One region of the Nocardioides sp. HDW12B genome, then DNA from elsewhere that is predicted to be linked to it. Evidence: predicted binding sites of a transcription regulator. Region 1 holds the regulator's gene; each other region holds the start of a gene.
The links. The regulator HrcA, encoded in region 1, represses chaperone genes, less so after heat shock. The targets are predictions, from matches to a motif close to TTGGCACTCGNNNNNNNCGAGTGCCAA.

Region 1 (5,558 bases):
CGGCCGAGACCTCGGAGACGGCCGACCCCGAGCCGTCCGGGTCGGCCGTGGTCTCCGGGACGGTCCCGGTCTACCTGGTCGGGTCCACCGGCAGGGGCCTGGGGCTGTACCGCGAGTTCCAGGCCGGGGAGGGCGACGACCCGTTGCTGAGCGCGGTGGGCGCGTCACTGAGCGGCGCGTCCCTGGACCCCGACTACTCCTCGCTGTGGGAGGGCCTCGGCGCCCAGGTCGACGCCGCGCCCCCTGCGGGCGACGTTATCCTCCTCGCCCTGAGCGGGAGCGGACCCGACCTCGCCGAGCGGCCGGACGGCATGAGCGCGGCGGACGCGCGTCTCGCGGTGCAGCAGCTGGTGTGGACCGCGACAGCCGCGTTGCAGCGCGACGTGCCGGTGACCTTCGAGGTCGACGGCGACGCACCCGACACCCTGCTCGGCGTCGACGTCACGGGCGGGGTGAGCCGCGGCGAGGCGATGTCGACCCTGGCGCCCGTGTGGGTCACCAGCCCCCAGGACGGCGACACCGTGGGCTCGACCTTCGCCGTCGAGGGCCAGGGCGCGTTCTTCGAGGCGACCGTCTCCTGGCAGCTCCTCGATCCCCCCGGCGAGGTGGTGAAGGAGGGGTTCACCACGGCCCGCGAGTGCTGCGTGATGTCGCCGTACCGCTTCCAGGTCAAGGACGTCGACCCCGGCGACTACACCCTGCGCGTCTACCAGGCCGACACCTCCGGCGAGCCCGGCGCCGTCGAGACCGAGGACACCAAGCGCCTCACCGTCGAGTAGGTGGGGGTGTCGGTTTCACTAGGTACCTGGTGAAACCGGCGCTTCCCGAGCGAAGTTTCGCTCGGGAAGCGCCGGTTTCGCTCGGGAAGCAACCTCCCCAGGCGTACGTCGACCCGGTGCGGCCGGGCGCACCGAACGGTCTGCCACTACCCGCCTGAGCCGGCCGCGTCACGACGTACGTGCGCCGAGACGTGCCAGCTCCCCCGACGAAACTGGCGCTTCCCGAGCGATGTTTCGTTCGGGAAGCGCCGGAGTCACTAGGTACCTGGTGAAACCGACAGGGCCCCTCAGCGCCAGCGAGGGGTGCGGGCGAGGAGCGCGGCCGCGGCGGCGACGCCGGCGGTCGAGGAACGCAGCACCGAGGAGCCCATGCGGAGCGGCTCAGCGCCGACGGCGGAGAACGCCTCGAGCTCCTCGTCGGTGATCCCGCCCTCGGGGCCGACGACGATGACGATCTGCCCGCGGCCCGGCACCGGCACGTCGGCCAGCGGGCCGGACGCCGCCTCGTGCAGCACGACGCGCACCGAGGCGGAGGCGAGGAGCGCCACGACGTCCGCGGTGGTCGCCAGGTCGGCGACCTCGGGGAACCACGAGCGGCGCGACTGCTTGGCCGCCTCGCGGGCCGCCGAGCGCCACTTCGCCAGCGACTTCTCGACCCGGTCGCCCTTCCAGCGGGCGATCGAGCGCGAGGCCGACCACGGCACGATCACGTCGACGCCGACCTCGGTCAGCATCTCCACGGCGAGCTCGCCGCGCTCGCCCTTGGGCAGCGCCTGCACGACGACAAGCCGCGGCATCTCCGCCTGGTGCGCCGCCACCTCGAGCACCGACAGGTCGAGCCAGCCCTTGCCGGCCTCGACGACGCGGCACCGCGCCACGTGGCCGGCCCCGTCGGTCAGCGTGACCTGCTCACCGGCGGCGACGCGGCGTACGACGGCGGCGTGGTGGCCCTCCTCGCCGTCCAGGCGCACCTGCTCCCCCACGCCGGCCGAGCCGACGTCGGGGTGGACGAAGGTCGCCAGGCTCATCGGGGCCCGAACGCGTCGCGCAGGCGGCCGAAGACACCCTTGTGCGAGGAGCTCTCGACCTGGCCGGCCGGCTTCTCCTCGCCGCGCAGCTCGGCGAGACGGCGCAGCAGCTCGGCCTGCTCGTCGTCGAGGCGCGTCGGCGTCTCCACCACCACGCGCACGACGAGGTTGCCGCGGTTGCCCCCGCGCAGCGCGGGCACGCCCTGGCCGGGCATCACGATCTCGGCGCCGGACTGGGTGCCGGGCTTGATCTCGACGGCCAGGTCGACCGGTGGCGGGCCGGAGAACCCGGCCTCGGCGGCCTCGGCGTCCCCGAGGTCGGCCTCCAGCGTCGGCAGCCGCAGGGGTACGCCGAGCGCGGCGGCCGTCATGGGCAGCGTGACCGTGCAGAGCAGGTCCTTGCCGTGCCGGACGAAGACCGGGTGGTCGTTGACCCGCAGCTCGACGTACAGGTCGCCGGCGGGTCCGCCACCCGGGCCGACCTCGCCCTGCTCGGAGAGCTGGACGCGGGTGCCGGCGTCGACGCCGGCGGGGATCTTGACCGTGATCGTGCGGCGCGAGCGGACGCGGCCGTCGCCGGCGCACTCGCGGCACGGCTCGGGGATGAGCTGGCCGTAGCCGCGGCAGGCGGCGCAGGGTCGCATGGTGCGGACCTCGCCGAGCAGCGAGCGCTGCACGTGGAAGGTCTCGCCGCGACCCTGGCAGGTCTCGCACACGACGGGGCGGGTGCCGGGCGCGGTGCCGTCGCCGGAGCAGGTCGAGCAGAGGACCGCGGTGTCGACCTTGAGCTCGCGCGTGGTCCCGAAGGCCGCCTCGGCGAGGTCGATGTCGAGCGAGATCAGCGCGTCCTGGCCGCGACGCACCCGCGGCCGCGGACCGCGTCCCTGGCCGCCCCCGGCTCCGCCGCCGAAGAAGGCGTCCATGATGTCGGTGAACGAGAAGCCCGCCCCGGCCCCGGCGCCGCCGAACCCGCCGAAGCCGCTCTCGCCGCCGCCGAGGTCGTACTGCCGCCGCTTCTGCGGGTCGGACAGGATCTCGTAGGCGCGGCTGACGTCCTTGAACCGCTCCTGCGTCGCCGGGTCGGGGTTGACGTCGGGGTGCAGCTCGCGCGCGAGCTTGCGGTAGGCCTTCTTGATGGTCGTCTCGTCCGCGTCGCGGGCGACACCGAGGACCTCGTAGGGGTCGTGACTCACTCAGAACTCTCAGACACGTCGTAGGTGAAGGGACAGCGGACCAGGCACGGCGTACGGCGACCGGGGGCCGCCGAGGTGGCCGTCATGCCTCGTCGAGGATCTTGGACAGGTAGTGCGCGACCGCCCGGACGCTGGCCATGGCGCCGGGGTAGTCCATGCGGGTCGGACCCAGCACCCCCATGGTGCCCAGCGACTCGACACCGGGGCCGTAGCCGCTGGCCACGACCGAGGTCGAGACCAGGCCCTCGTGGGGCACCTCGTGGCCGATCCGGACCGTCAGCGCCGAGGGCGAGCTGGCCTCGCCGAGCAGCTTGAGCAGCAGCACGTGCTCCTCGAGCGCCTCGAGCAGCGGACGGATCGTCACGTCGAAGCCGTCGCCGAAGCGGGCCAGGTTGGCGGTGCCGCCGACCATCACCCGCTCGTCGGAGCGGTGGTCGCTCATGGCCTCGACCAGCGCCGCGACGACCACGCTCAGCACCGGCCGGTCGGCCTTGTCGAACGTGCCCGGCAGCGCGGCGAGCTTCTCGGTGGCGTCGGCGATGCGCTCGCCCATCACCGCGCGGTTGACCGCGCGGCGGAAGGAGCCGACCTGTTCGTCGTCGAGGGTGACGGGCAGCTCGACGACGCGCTGCTCGACACGGCCGGTCGACAGGATCAGCACCAGCAGCATGCGGGTGGCGCTGAGGGTGACCATCTCGACGTGGCGCACGGTCGAGCGCGACAGGGTCGGGTACTGCACGATCGCGACCTGCCGCGTCAGCTGGGCCAGCAGCCGCACCGAGCGGGCCACGACGTCGTCGAGGTCGACCGCGCCCTCGAGCAGCGTGGTGATGGCGCGGCGCTCGGCCGTCGAGAGCGGCTTGATGGCGCTCAGCCGGTCGACGAAGACGCGGTAGCCCTTGTCGGTCGGGATCCGCCCGGCGCTGGTGTGGGGCTGAGCGATGAGCCCCTCCTCCTCCAGCGCAGACATGTCGTTGCGCACCGTCGCCGGGGACACCCCGAGCTGGTGGCGCTCGACCAGCGACTTCGAGCCGACGGGCTCCTGGGTGGAGACGTAGTCCTGCACGATCGCGCGGAGGACGGCCAGCTTGCGCTCCTCGACCATGGCTCCTCCTCGCTCCTCGTTGGCACTCACATCTCGCGAGTGCCAATCCTAACGCGCGGGGCGCCCGGAGGCAGGTCCGCAGCGTGTGGTCCAGCCCTCGTGCCGACCTCCGGGCACCTCTGCCCGACCCGTGCCCGACCTACAGTGGCGGCCATGGCCTCCCCCCAGCGCTACGTCCGGCAGCTGACCGAGATCGCCGACCGTGTCTGGGTGGTCCACCACGAGTGGATGGAGCTCAACGTCACGGTCGTCGCCGGCGAGCGCGGCCTGGCGGTCATCGACACGCTGGGCTCCGGGGCCGCGGCCGCCGGGCTCGTCGAGGACCTCCGGTCGCTGCCGTACGCCGAGCGCGGGCTGGTCGCGGCGGTCAACACCCACGAGCACTGGGACCACGTCCTGGGCAACGCGACGCTGCGCGGGACGTGGCCGGACACCGCCCTGCACGCCCACGAGGAGGCGGCGGCCCGGACCCAGGAGGCGGCCGAGCGGGTCAAGGGCTACTTCCGCGACGACCCGGACGACCCCTACGGCCCGGACGTGCTGGAGACCGACGTCCTGTCGGCAGAGACCGTGTTCAGCTCGGTCGGGGTCGTCGACCTCGGCGACCGGGTCCTGGAGCTGATGCACCCCGGGCGCGGCCACACCGGCGGCGACCTGGTCGTGCGCATCGGCGACGTCGACCTCGTCGTCTTCGGTGACCTGGTCGAGGAGGCCGGCCCGCCGGCGTACGGGGCGGACTCGTTCCCCCTCGAGTGGGCCGCGACCCTGGACACCGCCATCGGCCTGACGACGGAGTCGACCACGGTCGTGCCCGGTCACGGGGCGGTGGTGCCGCGCTCGTTCGTCACCGACCAGCGCGGCGACATCACGGCGGTGGCGGAGAACATCCGCGCCGCGGCCGCCCAGGGGCTGAGCGTCGAGGAGACGCTGCGCGACGCTGAGTGGCCGTTCCCCGCCGAGGGGCTCGAGCACGCCGTACGCCGCGGCTTCGCGCAGCTGCCTGCCCCCGTCACCCCCGGCTCGGCGCGCCAGCTCCCGCTGGCCTGACCGCCCACGGAGCCCCCGGCGCGTCCGCGCGACCGGCCCGCGCGAGTCGCCGTAGCGTTCGCACCATGTCCCACGACCGCTACGGCTCCGACGTGCTCACCGACGACTGGCGCAGGCCCAAGAAGGGCCGCTCCGTCGACACCCCGGCGGAGAAGGGCATGGTCGTCGAGGACGCCACGACCGGGTTCTGCGGCGAGATCGTCAAGGTCGACCGCGACATCGGCACCGTCACGCTCGAGGACCGGCGCAACCGCCGCAAGGTGTTCCCCCTCGGTCCCGGCTTCCACCTCGACGGCAAGCCCGTCACCCTCCGCCCGCCGGTCCGCAGCGGCCCGGCGGCCCCGACGCGCACGGCGTCGGGCTCGATGGCGGTCCAGGGCGCGAAGGCCCGCGTCGCGCGCGCCAG
Region 2 (5,558 bases), 790 kb from region 1:
GTGGTGACCGGGCGTCCGGTGCGCCAGGCGGTGTCGCTCGGCGAGCTCGACGAGATCGGCGCGCAGGTCGCTGAGGGGGGCGGCGAGTTCCTGGTGCTGGGCCACTACGGCAACGAGAGGTGGTCGGCGCGGGACCGCCGGGTCATCTCGCCGCGCCCGCCCAAGGGCCTGGCCACGCTCATGTCCGAGCTGCCGGACCTGCTGCGCCGCCACGGCCTCGGCGAGGCCCACATCGAGTCCAAGGGCGGCCTCGCGGTCGCCGTCCACACCCGCCGCATGGACGACCCCGACGGCGCCCAGGAGACGCTCACCCCGATCCTCGAGAAGGCAGCACGCAGCCACGGCCTGGTCACCGAGCCCGGGCGGATGGTGGTGGAGGTCCGCGCCTCCGGCATGGACAAGGGCAGCGCCGTGCGCAGCCTGCAGAAGCAGCTGCACGCCGACGCGATGGTCTTCGTCGGCGACGACCTCGGCGACCTCGAGGCCTTCGACGCGGTGGCCGACCTGCGCCGTCGGGGGATGGTGGGCTTCCTGGTCTGCTCCGGCTCCGACGAGCAGCAGGCGCTCGTGGACAAGGCGGACCTCGTCGTCGACGGCCCGGACGGGGTCGTCGCCTTCCTCCACCAGCTCGCCGCCGACGTCGCTCGTCCCGCTGGTTGAGACAGGGGTCCGGATGCCGGACACGATGTGCGGATCTCCGGCGCGCTCCCTAGGCTTGCTCACAGCTCATCGAGAGGGGCAGAGGGACACGGCCCGTCGAAGCCCCGGCAACCCGCCACGGCAGTCATCCCCCGGATGACTTCCTCCGAGGAGCCAGAACGACCCCCTGACGGTCGCGCTGGCCCGTCGTGGTCACGGTGCTACATCCGTCCCGAGGCGAAAGACGCCGATCGGGGAAGATGAGAAGGAGGAATCCTTTGAGCGCATCAGTGATCGAGCCCACCACCCTGCGGAGCGGTGCTTTCGGGCACGCCACCGGCCTCGTGTGCCGCGAGTGCCGCGCCGAGCAGCCCCTCGGGCCGTTCTACGCCTGCCAGGAGTGCTTCGGCCCCCTGGAGATCGGCTACGACTTCCCGCAGGTCACCCGCGAGCAGATCGAGGCGGGCCCCAAGAACATCTGGCGCTACCAGCCGCTGCTGCCGGTGCCCTCGGACATCTCGCTGTCGCCGAACATGGAGCCCGGCTACACCCGCCTGCTCAAGGCCGGCAACCTCGGGCGCGAGCTCGGCCTGCGCAGCCTCTGGGTCAAGGACGACTCCGGCAACCCGACGCACTCCTTCAAGGACCGCGTCGTCGCCGTCGCCCTCTCGGCCGCCCGCGAGCTCGGCTCCAAGGTCTTCGCGTGCCCCTCGACGGGCAACCTGGCCAACGCGGTCGCCGCAGCCGGCGCCCGGGCGGGCATCCGCACGGTCGTCTTCATCCCGCACGACCTCGAGCCGGCCAAGATCCAGATGACCGCGGTGTACGGCGGCTCGCTGGTCGCCGTGCGCGGCAACTACGACGACGTCAACCGGCTGGCCTCCGAGATCGCCGGCGAGGAGGAGGGCTGGGCGTTCGTGAACGTCAACGTCCGCCCCTACTACGCCGAGGGCTCCAAGACGCTCGCCTTCGAGGTCGCCGAGCAGCTCGGCTGGCGCATCCCCGACCAGGTCGTCGTCCCGGTCGCCAGCGGCTCGCAGCTGACCAAGATCGACAAGGGCTTCCAGGAGCTCATCAGGCTCGGTCTCGTCGAGGACACGCCGTACAGGATCTTCGGGGCGCAGGCGAACGGCTGCTCGCCGGTCAGCGCCGCCTTCAAGGACGGCCGCGACGTCGTACGCCCGGTGAAGCCGGACACGATCGCCAAGAGCCTCGCGATTGGCAATCCCGCCGACGGGCCGTATGTTCTCGACGTCACTCGCCGTACGGGCGGCACGGTGGAGGACGTCACGGACGACGAGGTCCGTGACGGGATCGCGCTCCTGGCGCGCACCGAGGGGGTCTTCGCGGAGACCGCCGGGGGCGTCACCGTGGGCACGTTGAAGAAGCTGGTGGAGACCGGGCAGCTCGACCCGGACGCCGAGACCGTCGTCTTCAACACCGGTGACGGCCTCAAGACCCTCGACGCGGTCGCCGGTCGTGTGGGCCCGACTGCAACGATCGACCCGTCGTACACCGAATTCCTGTCCACCGGCCTGGCCTGAACCGGCCGACCACGCTGCCCGAGGAGCACCATGAGCGTCCACGTCCGTGTCCCCACCATCCTGCGCACCTACACCGGAGGCGACTCCGAGGTGTCCGCCGAGGGTGGGACGCTGGCCGAGGTCCTGGAGAGCCTGGACGGCTCCTACCCGGGGATCCGCGCACGCATCGTCGACGAGACCGGCGAGCTGCGCCGCTTCGTCAACGTCTACGTCGGCAACGACGACGTCCGCTTCCTGGAGGGGCTCGGCACCGAGACCCCCTCGGGAGCGCAGATCTCGGTCATCCCGGCCGTCGCCGGGGGCTGAGCGCCACCCGCAGGACCTGCGGGCCGCACGGACACAAGAGGCCGGAGAAGCGCTCGCGCGCTTCTCCGGCCTTGCCCCGTCGCACCCACGAGGTGCTGACGAACATAGGGCGGCGCGGCAGGAGCGTCAACGGGCGCCGGCGGCGCCCGGGTCCGGTCCAGACCGTCGCGGTCCCGACGCGTCTTGCACTCGTCTGGGGCGAGTGCTAAACATTGATTAGCACTCTCCCTAGGAGAGTGACAGCACGACATCGCACCACACAGCACCACCGGGCCGGGGAGACGAGGTCCACCAGCGCCGACGGGAAGGGTTCGTCGGGTCAGCCGGACCGTCCGTCGCGGGCGTCCTCCTCAGTCCATTCCCCCGACTTCACGCGAAGGAATCGCAGGAGTTATGCCGAAGCTCATCGCTTTCAACGAGGAAGCCCGACGCGGCCTGGAGCGTGGCATGAACACGCTCGCTGACGCCGTCAAGGTGACCCTCGGTCCCAAGGGACGCAACGTCGTCCTGGAGAAGAAGTGGGGCGCCCCCACGATCACGAACGACGGTGTCTCGATCGCCAAGGAGATCGAGCTCGAGGACCCCTACGAGAAGATCGGCGCCGAGCTGGTCAAGGAGGTCGCGAAGAAGACCGACGACGTCGCCGGTGACGGCACGACGACGGCCACCGTCCTGGCCCAGGCGATGGTCCGCGAGGGCCTGCGCAACGTCGCGGCCGGCGCCAACCCGATGGCCCTCAAGCGCGGGATCGAGGCGGCCGTCGAGGCCGTCTCCAGCCAGCTGCTGAGCATGGCCAAGGACATCGAGACCAAGGAGCAGATCGCTTCGACCGCCTCGATCTCCGCGGCTGACCCCCAGGTCGGCGAGATCATCGCCGAGGCCATGGACAAGGTCGGCAAGGAAGGCGTCATCACCGTCGAGGAGAGCAACACCTTCGGGCTCGACCTCGAGCTCACCGAGGGCATGCGCTTCGACAAGGGCTTCCTGTCGCAGTACTTCATGACCGACCCCGAGCGCATGGAGACGGTTCTCGAGGACGCCTACGTCCTCATCGCGAACCAGAAGATCTCCAACGTCAAGGACATGCTCCCGGTCCTGGAGAAGGTCATGCAGTCCGGCAAGCCGCTGCTGATCATCGCCGAGGACGTCGAGGGCGAGGCCCTGGCCACCCTGGTCGTCAACAAGATCCGTGGCACCTTCAAGTCCGCCGCCGTCAAGGCGCCGGGCTTCGGTGACCGCCGCAAGGCCATGCTGCAGGACATCGCGATCCTGACCGGTGGCCAGGTCATCAGCGAGGACGTCGGCCTCAAGCTCGACACCGCCGGCCTCGAGCTGCTCGGTCAGGCCCGCAAGGTCGTCCTGACCAAGGACGAGACGACCATCGTCGAGGGTTCGGGCGACGCGGAGCAGATCCAGGGCCGCGTCAACCAGATCCGCGCCGAGATCGACAAGTCGGACTCCGACTACGACCGCGAGAAGCTGCAGGAGCGCCTGGCCAAGCTGGCCGGCGGTGTTGCGGTCATCAAGGTCGGCGCGGCCACCGAGGTCGAGCTCAAGGAGCGCAAGCACCGCATCGAGGACGCCGTCCGCAACGCGAAGGCGGCCGTCGAGGAGGGCATCGTCGCCGGTGGCGGCGTGGCGCTGCTGCAGGCCACCGAGGCTGCCTTCGAGAAGCTCGAGCTCTCCGGCGACGAGGCCACCGGCGCGAACATCGTGCGCCAGGCCTCCGAGGCCCCGCTCAAGCAGATCGCGGTCAACGCCGGCCTCGAGGGCGGCGTCATCGTGGAGAAGGTGCGCAACCTGACCCCGGGCCACGGCCTCAACGCCGCGACCGGTGAGTACGTCGACATGGTCGCCGAGGGCATCCTCGACCCGGCCAAGGTCACGCGCTCCGCGCTGCAGAACGCCGCCTCCATCGCGGCGCTGTTCCTCACGACCGAGGCGGTCGTGGCGGACAAGCCCGAGAAGGCCGGAGCCGCCATGCCTGGCGGCGACGGCGGCATGGGCGGCATGGACTTCTGAGTCCCGCCCACCACCAGCACCTCCAGCACCACCCGCAGCACCCGAAGGGCCCCGAGGCGATCCGCCTCGGGGCCCTTCGCCGTGCTGGGGCCCTGTCGGTTTCACTGGGTACCTAGTGATGTTGGCGCTTCCCGAGCGAAACTTCGTTCGGGAAGCGCCGGTTTCACTAGGTACCCAGTGAAACCGACACCCGCTCAGAGCACGCCGCGGGGGCGGAGCTGGACCGAGATCCGTGGGCCGCAGGGGGTGCTGCTCTTGGGCACGGCGTGCTCCCAGGTGCGCTGGCAGGAGCCGCCCATGACGAGCAGGTCGCCGTGGCCGAGCGTGAAGGTCCGGGTCAGTCCGGCGAGCGAGGGGACCGAGTCGGGGTTGGGGCGCAGCTGGAGGCGCCGGGGCTCGCCGAGGGACAGGATCGCGACCATCGTGTCGGTGGTGCGGCCGCGCCCGATGCGGTCGCCGTGCCACGCCACCGAGTCGCGGCCGTCGCGGTAGAGGCAGAGCCCGCTCGTCACGAACCGCTCGCCCAGCTCGGGCTCGTAGTGGTCGCTGAGCTCCTCACGGACCTGCGTTAGCCGCGGGTGGGGGAGCGGCTCGCCGGCCCCGTAGTGCGCCAGCAACCGGGGCACGTCGACGACCCGGTCGTACATCTGCCGCCGCTCGGCCTGCCACGGCACCGAGCGGAGCAGGTCGAGGAACACCTCGTCGGCCCCGGTCAGCCACCCCGGGCAGTGGTCCACCCAGGCCCCGCGGGTCAACGTCGTACGACGAAGCCGGCCGGCCAGGGCGCTCGACGACCCGGCGTCGGGGGAGTCCGGCGGGTCGAAGAGCGACGGCTGGAGCGTGAGCGCCATGCCGGTCACGGTAGCACTCGTTCGAACACCTGTGCGAGAGACTTCGTGTGGTGGGGTGTCCTGTCCCGTCCCGACAGATGCGTGGGACAAGCACCCCGCCAGGCCGCCCGGGCGTGCTTTTCCCACGCATCTGCCCGGTCGGGGCCCACCGCCCGCCGGCCCCGACTAGGTTCGGCGTACGGCGTCACCGGGCGCC
Region 3 (5,558 bases), 490 kb from region 1:
GACGTCTGGTCCGGTCACCTCAACCTCCTGGAGGTCGTGCCGTGGAAGGACGGCGGGCTGGGGTTCGGCGTACACGCGTGGTGCCATCCTTCCGCTTCTCTGTCGTCGTCCGGGGCCCGGACACGACCAAGACGCGAGCCGGTCGCAGAAGGTTGCACCGGTCCCGCGGCGGGTTGACCCGGCTGCCCGGCTACCCGGCTACCCGGCTACTCCGGGCGGCCGGTGGTGGCCAGCGCGAGCCCGAGGCCGATCATCGACAGCCCGCCGGTGGCGGTCAGACGACGGCCACGGGCGGGGGAGGCGTTGAACCACGTGCGGAGCCGGCTGGCCAGCAGCGCCCAGACCAGGTCGGAGACCACGCCGATGAGGACCGCGAGCAGCCCGAGGACCAGCATCTGCACGGGCACCCGCCCGAGCGTCGGCGTGACGAACTGCGGCAGCACGGCGGCGAAGATCATGAACGCCTTCGGGTTGGCCACGCCGACCACGAAGCCCTGCCGCACCGCGACCGGCCAGGGCAGCGTCGCCCGGGCGGCGTCGGGGTCGTCGACGTGGAGGTCGCGGCGGTGCCGCACCGCCTGCACCCCGAGCCAGACGAGGTACGCCGCCCCGACGAGCTTGACCACCGTGAACACCGCCGCCGACTCGGCGACCACCGCCCCGAGCCCGAGCGCCACGAGCACCATGACGACGAAGAGGCCGAGGCTGTTGCCGGCGACCGTGGCGATCGCCACCGACCGGCCGTAGGCCAGCGCCCGCCCGATCACGAACACCACGCTCGGTCCCGGGATCACGATCAGCACGAAGGCCGCCGCCGCGAAGGCGAGCAGCTCGTGGGCGGGGACCAGCGTCATGGGCTCCAGTCTGCCGCGTCTCCGGGGTCTGCGGGGAGCGGGTCGACGAGCAGGGCGGTGCCCCGGCCGGCCACCCGGGTCAGCACCACGGTGCCCTCGGCGTCGCCGCGGAGCGCGAGCCGCCGGCGCAGCTCCTCGGGCACGGCCTGGACGCCCCGCTTCTTGATGGTCAGCCGACCGATGCCGCGCTCGCGCAGCGCGGCCTTCAGCCGCTTCTCCTGGTAGGGCAGCTCCTCCTGGACCCGGTAGGCGCGCGCCAGCCGCAGCGCCCGCGGCCAGTCCGTGCCGCCCGTCCCGCCGGTCCCGCCCGTGCCGTCGGCGGCGACGTAGGCGATGTGCTCGTCGAGCAGGTGCCCGCCGACCAGTGCGGCCACGGCGGTGACCAGTCCGGCGCGGACGACCGCCCCGTCCGGCTCGAGGAGGTACGCCGCCACGGGGCCGGTGCCCACGGCGTCCGGCCCCGGGTCGTCGCGGTCGGTGACCTCCTCCACGTCGTACGCCGGGGTGGGGGCCGTCGCGTCCGCGCCCGGGTCCGTGCGCCGGCGGGTCCGGATCACGGTCGCTCGTCGGGTGACCTGCGCCAGGCCCGGCGACCACAGCGCGGCCTCCTTGACCTCCCCGTCGACGCTGACCCACTCCGCCTCCACCCCGGCCGGGATCCGGTCGTGCGGGACGCCGGGCGCCACCTTCACCACGGCCGGGACGGGCCCGGCGAGCACCTCCTCGACGAACGACCAGGGAGGGGAGTAGGCGTCGACGTCGAAGGTCCGACCGCGCGCCGTGCGCCGGGCCGGGTCGACGAACACCGCGTCGTACGCCGAACGGTCGACCGTCGTGGCGTCGGCCACCGTCACCCCGCCGCGGGTGCCGACGCCGTGGGCGGGCGCGGCGGCGAAATTGGCGGCGGCGACAGCGGCGGTGACCGGGTCCAGGTCGACCCCCGCCACCGCGAGCCGGGCGCGGGCGAGGGCGAGCAGGTCGGCGCCGATGCCGCACCCGAGGTCCATGACGGTGGGCGGCGCGACCGCCGGCGCTTCGGAGGTGGCATCGGGACCACCGTGGGGACCGGCGTCGTCCCGCAGCGCCGCGGCCAGGCGGGCCGCCCGGCGGTCGGCGATCTCGGGCCGGGTGGCCTGCTGGAGGCCGTCGGGAGTGAGCAGGAGCCGGGCCGCCCCGGGTCCGAGCCTCGCCACCGCGCGGGCCCGCAGCACCGCCTGCGTGGTGGCCGCCGCGGCGAGGTCGGCCGCGGCTCCCGGCGGCGCGTCGGCGTGCTCCGCGAGCGCGAGCCGGCGCACCTGCTCACCGGCCCGGAGGGCGTCGACGCCCGCGGCGTGCAGCTCCTCGGCGAGGGCCAGCACCCGCCGCCCGGCGGGCGTGAGCAGCCGCTCGAAGGTCGCCAGGTCCACGCCCGCATCCTCCCAGGACTCTGGTCTGGCACTCGACTTGACCGAGTGCTAACGCCGGACTAGTTTCGGTGTTGGCACTCTCGATGTGAGAGTGCTGATCGTCCGGCCCGTGCGACCCCCGCGACGGCGTACGACCACCGGGCGACAGTCTTGCTGCACCGTTCCACCCGCACCACCAGCTGCACCAGATCACCCAGCTCTCGACAACGAGACAGACCAACAAGATTGGGGAGGTCGACGACGTGTCGGTCAACATCAAGCCGCTCGAGGACCGGATCCTCGTCCAGACGCTCGACGCCGAGCAGACCACGGCTTCCGGCCTGGTCATCCCGGACACCGCGAAGGAGAAGCCCCAGGAGGGCGAGGTCATCGCGGTCGGACCGGGTCGCTTCAACGACGACGGTGACGAGCGCGTGCCGCTCGACATCTCCGTCGGCGACAAGGTCATCTACAGCAAGTACGGCGGCACCGAGGTCAAGTACGCCGGCCAGGAGTACCTCATCCTGAGCGCCCGCGACGTGCTCGCCGTCATCGGCTGATCCAGCCGGACCTGAGCTCGCGCACCACCGCACCACCGACTCCGCCCCGGGCGGCCCACCCGGGCCCCTGGGGCGTCGTCCTTCCACCCATGCGTGCACCACGATCAGTTCAAGAAAGGCAGTGATTCTTCGATGCCGAAGATCCTGGAGTTCGACGAGAGCGCACGACGCTCCCTCGAGCGGGGCGTCGACGCCCTCGCCAACACCGTCAAGGTGACCCTCGGTCCCAAGGGCCGTTACGTCGTCCTCGACAAGAAGTGGGGCGCCCCGACCATCACCAACGACGGCGTGACCGTCGCCCGTGAGGTCGAGCTGGACGACCCGTTCGAGAACCTCGGCGCCCAGCTGACCAAGGAGGTCGCCACCAAGACCAACGACGTTGCCGGTGACGGCACCACCACCGCGACCGTGCTGGCCCAGGCGATGGTCCACCAGGGCATCCGCGCCGTGGCCGCGGGCGTCAACCCGATGGCGCTCAAGCGGGGCATGGACAAGGCCGCCGCCGCCGTCAGCGAGGCGCTGCGCGAGGCCGCCCGCGACGTCGAGACCCGCGAGGACATGGCCGCCGTGGCGACCGTCTCCAGCCGCGACTCGGTCATCGGCGACCTGCTCGCCGAGGCCTTCGACAAGGTGGGCAAGGACGGTGTCATCACCGTCGAGGAGTCCAACACCATGGGCACCGAGCTCGAGTTCACCGAGGGCATGCAGTTCGACAAGGGCTACATCTCGCCGTACTTCGTGACCGACGCGGAGCGCATGGAGGCCGTCCTCGACGACCCCTACATCCTCCTGCACCAGGGCAAGATCAGCTCCATCTCGGACCTGCTCCCGCTGCTGGAGAAGGTCATGCAGGCCGGCAAGCCGCTGTTCATCATCGCCGAGGACATCGACGGTGAGGCGCTCTCGACCCTGGTCGTGAACAAGATCCGGGGCACCTTCAACGCCGCCGCCGTGAAGGCTCCCGCCTTCGGCGACCGTCGCAAGGCCATGCTGCAGGACATCGCGACCCTCACCGGCGCGCAGGTCGTGGCCCCCGAGGTCGGCCTCAAGCTCGACCAGGTCGGTCTCGACGTGCTGGGCCAGGCCCGCCGCGTCGTGGTCACCAAGGACAACACCACGATCGTCGACGGCTCCGGTGACGCCACCGAGGTCAACGGCCGCGTCGCGCAGATCAAGGCCGAGATCGAGAACACCGACTCCGACTGGGACCGCGAGAAGCTCCAGGAGCGCCTCGCGAAGCTCGCCGGCGGTGTCTGCGTGGTCAAGGTGGGCGCCGCCACCGAGGTGGAGCTGAAGGAGAAGAAGCACCGCATCGAGGACGCCGTCTCCGCGACGCGCGCCGCGATCGAGGAGGGCATCATCGCCGGCGGCGGTTCCGCGCTGGTCCACGCCGTCTCGGTGCTCTCCGACGACCTCGGTCTCGAGGGTGACGAGGCGTTCGGCGTGAAGGTGGTCCGCAAGGCCGCCGACGAGCCGCTGCGCTGGATCGCCGAGAACGGTGGCGTCAACGGCTACGTCGTCGTCGCCAAGGTCCGCGAGGCCGGCGTCGGCAACGGCTACAACGCCGCCACCGAGGAGTACGGCGACCTCATCGGCCAGGGCATCCTGGACCCGGTGAAGGTGACCCGCTCCGCGCTGGTCAACGCCACCTCCATCGCGGCGATGCTGCTGACGACCGAGACCCTGGTCGTCGACAAGCCCGAGGACGAGGACGAGTCCGCCGCCGGTGGTCACGGCCACGGCCACGGTCACGGCCACTGATCGAGTCGGGTGAGCCGGGCCGCTGACGCGGCCGCTGGTTTCTGGTCGATGCCCACACCTGGGAAGCCCTTCCCGGTGCGGGCATCGACCTGTTTTCGGGCCCGCTGCGGGGAGTGACCAGAAGCGGGCGGCCCGTCACTAGGATGCGGCGCATGCCCGAGCTGCCCTCCCTCAAGCGTCCCCGACCGCGTCAGCCCGGCGGGTCCGGCGGGTCCGGTGGGGGAGCCGACGAGGACGCGCGCGTGGTGATCGTCAGCACGGTCAAGGCGAGCGTCGAGGAGACCGAGCGGCACGTGCGCCGCAACCTCGCTGCCGGGGCGGACCACCTGGTGCTCTGCGTGGACGACGCCGACCCCGAGGTGTGTGCCCGCTGGGCCGGGGACCCGCACGTGACCGCGGTGCCGACCGACGCGGCGTACTGGGGCGGGGAGCGCTCGGACCGGCTCGCCCGCCGCCAGGGCATCAACGCCAACCTGGTGAACCTCGCCCTCACCCTGGTCCCGGGCGCCCGGTGGCTGTTCTCCCTCGACGCCGACGAGTGCCTCCACATCGACCGCTCGGTCCTGCTCGGGCTCGGCCCGGGCAAGCGGGTGGTGAGGCTGACGACGATGGAGGCGGTCTCGCGCACCGAGGCCGACGCGGGCACACCCACCGACGCCCCGGTCGAGGGCACGCGGCGCTACAAGCGCCAGCTCAGCGACGAGGAGCTGGAGATGCTCGTGGTGATGGGCGCGCTGACCGAGGCGCACATGGGCAGCTACTTCCGCGGCCACCGCCGCAAGATCGGGGTCCGGCCCGACCGCCGGTTCCGGCTGTTCCTCCACGAGGTCGAGAACGCCCAGGGCACGAAGGTGCCGATGCACCGCGACGCCGCCCGGCTGCGGGTGCTGCACGACGAGTCCCCGACGTTGGAGGAGTTCGTGCGCAAGTGGAGCGCCCACGTCGAGGGCGGCGGGTTCCACCAGAGCCCCGAGCGGCGCGCCATCCGCGGGGTCTTC

Region 2: the regulator HrcA is predicted to act here: its motif matches at 2,672-2,698, upstream of groL (chaperonin GroEL).
Region 3: the regulator HrcA is predicted to act here: its motif matches at 2,286-2,312, upstream of groES (co-chaperone GroES).

What each region holds. Positions count from the first base shown of each region.
Region 1 is NZ_CP049867.1:1,109,144-1,114,701, reverse strand. It holds gene G7072_RS05315 (Gmad2 immunoglobulin-like domain-containing protein) at 1-779, shown strand, start outside; gene G7072_RS05310 (16S rRNA (uracil(1498)-N(3))-methyltransferase) at 1,067-1,807, opposite strand; gene dnaJ (molecular chaperone DnaJ) at 1,804-3,000, opposite strand; gene hrcA (heat-inducible transcriptional repressor HrcA) at 3,083-4,105, opposite strand; gene G7072_RS05295 (MBL fold metallo-hydrolase) at 4,259-5,152, shown strand; gene G7072_RS05290 (DUF3097 domain-containing protein) at 5,218-5,558, shown strand, end outside.
Region 2 is NZ_CP049867.1:323,465-329,022, forward strand. It holds gene otsB (trehalose-phosphatase) at 1-660, shown strand, start outside; SAM riboswitch class I at 724-906, shown strand; gene thrC (threonine synthase) at 918-2,183, shown strand; gene G7072_RS01565 (MoaD/ThiS family protein) at 2,214-2,489, shown strand; gene groL (chaperonin GroEL) at 2,883-4,511, shown strand; gene G7072_RS01575 (alpha-ketoglutarate-dependent dioxygenase AlkB) at 4,706-5,362, opposite strand.
Region 3 is NZ_CP049867.1:622,990-628,547, forward strand. It holds gene G7072_RS02970 (SigE family RNA polymerase sigma factor) at 1-18, opposite strand, end outside; gene G7072_RS02975 (LysE family translocator) at 207-854, opposite strand; gene G7072_RS02980 (SAM-dependent methyltransferase) at 851-2,260, opposite strand; gene groES (co-chaperone GroES) at 2,503-2,799, shown strand; gene groL (chaperonin GroEL) at 2,932-4,560, shown strand; gene G7072_RS02995 (glycosyltransferase family 2 protein) at 4,713-5,558, shown strand, end outside.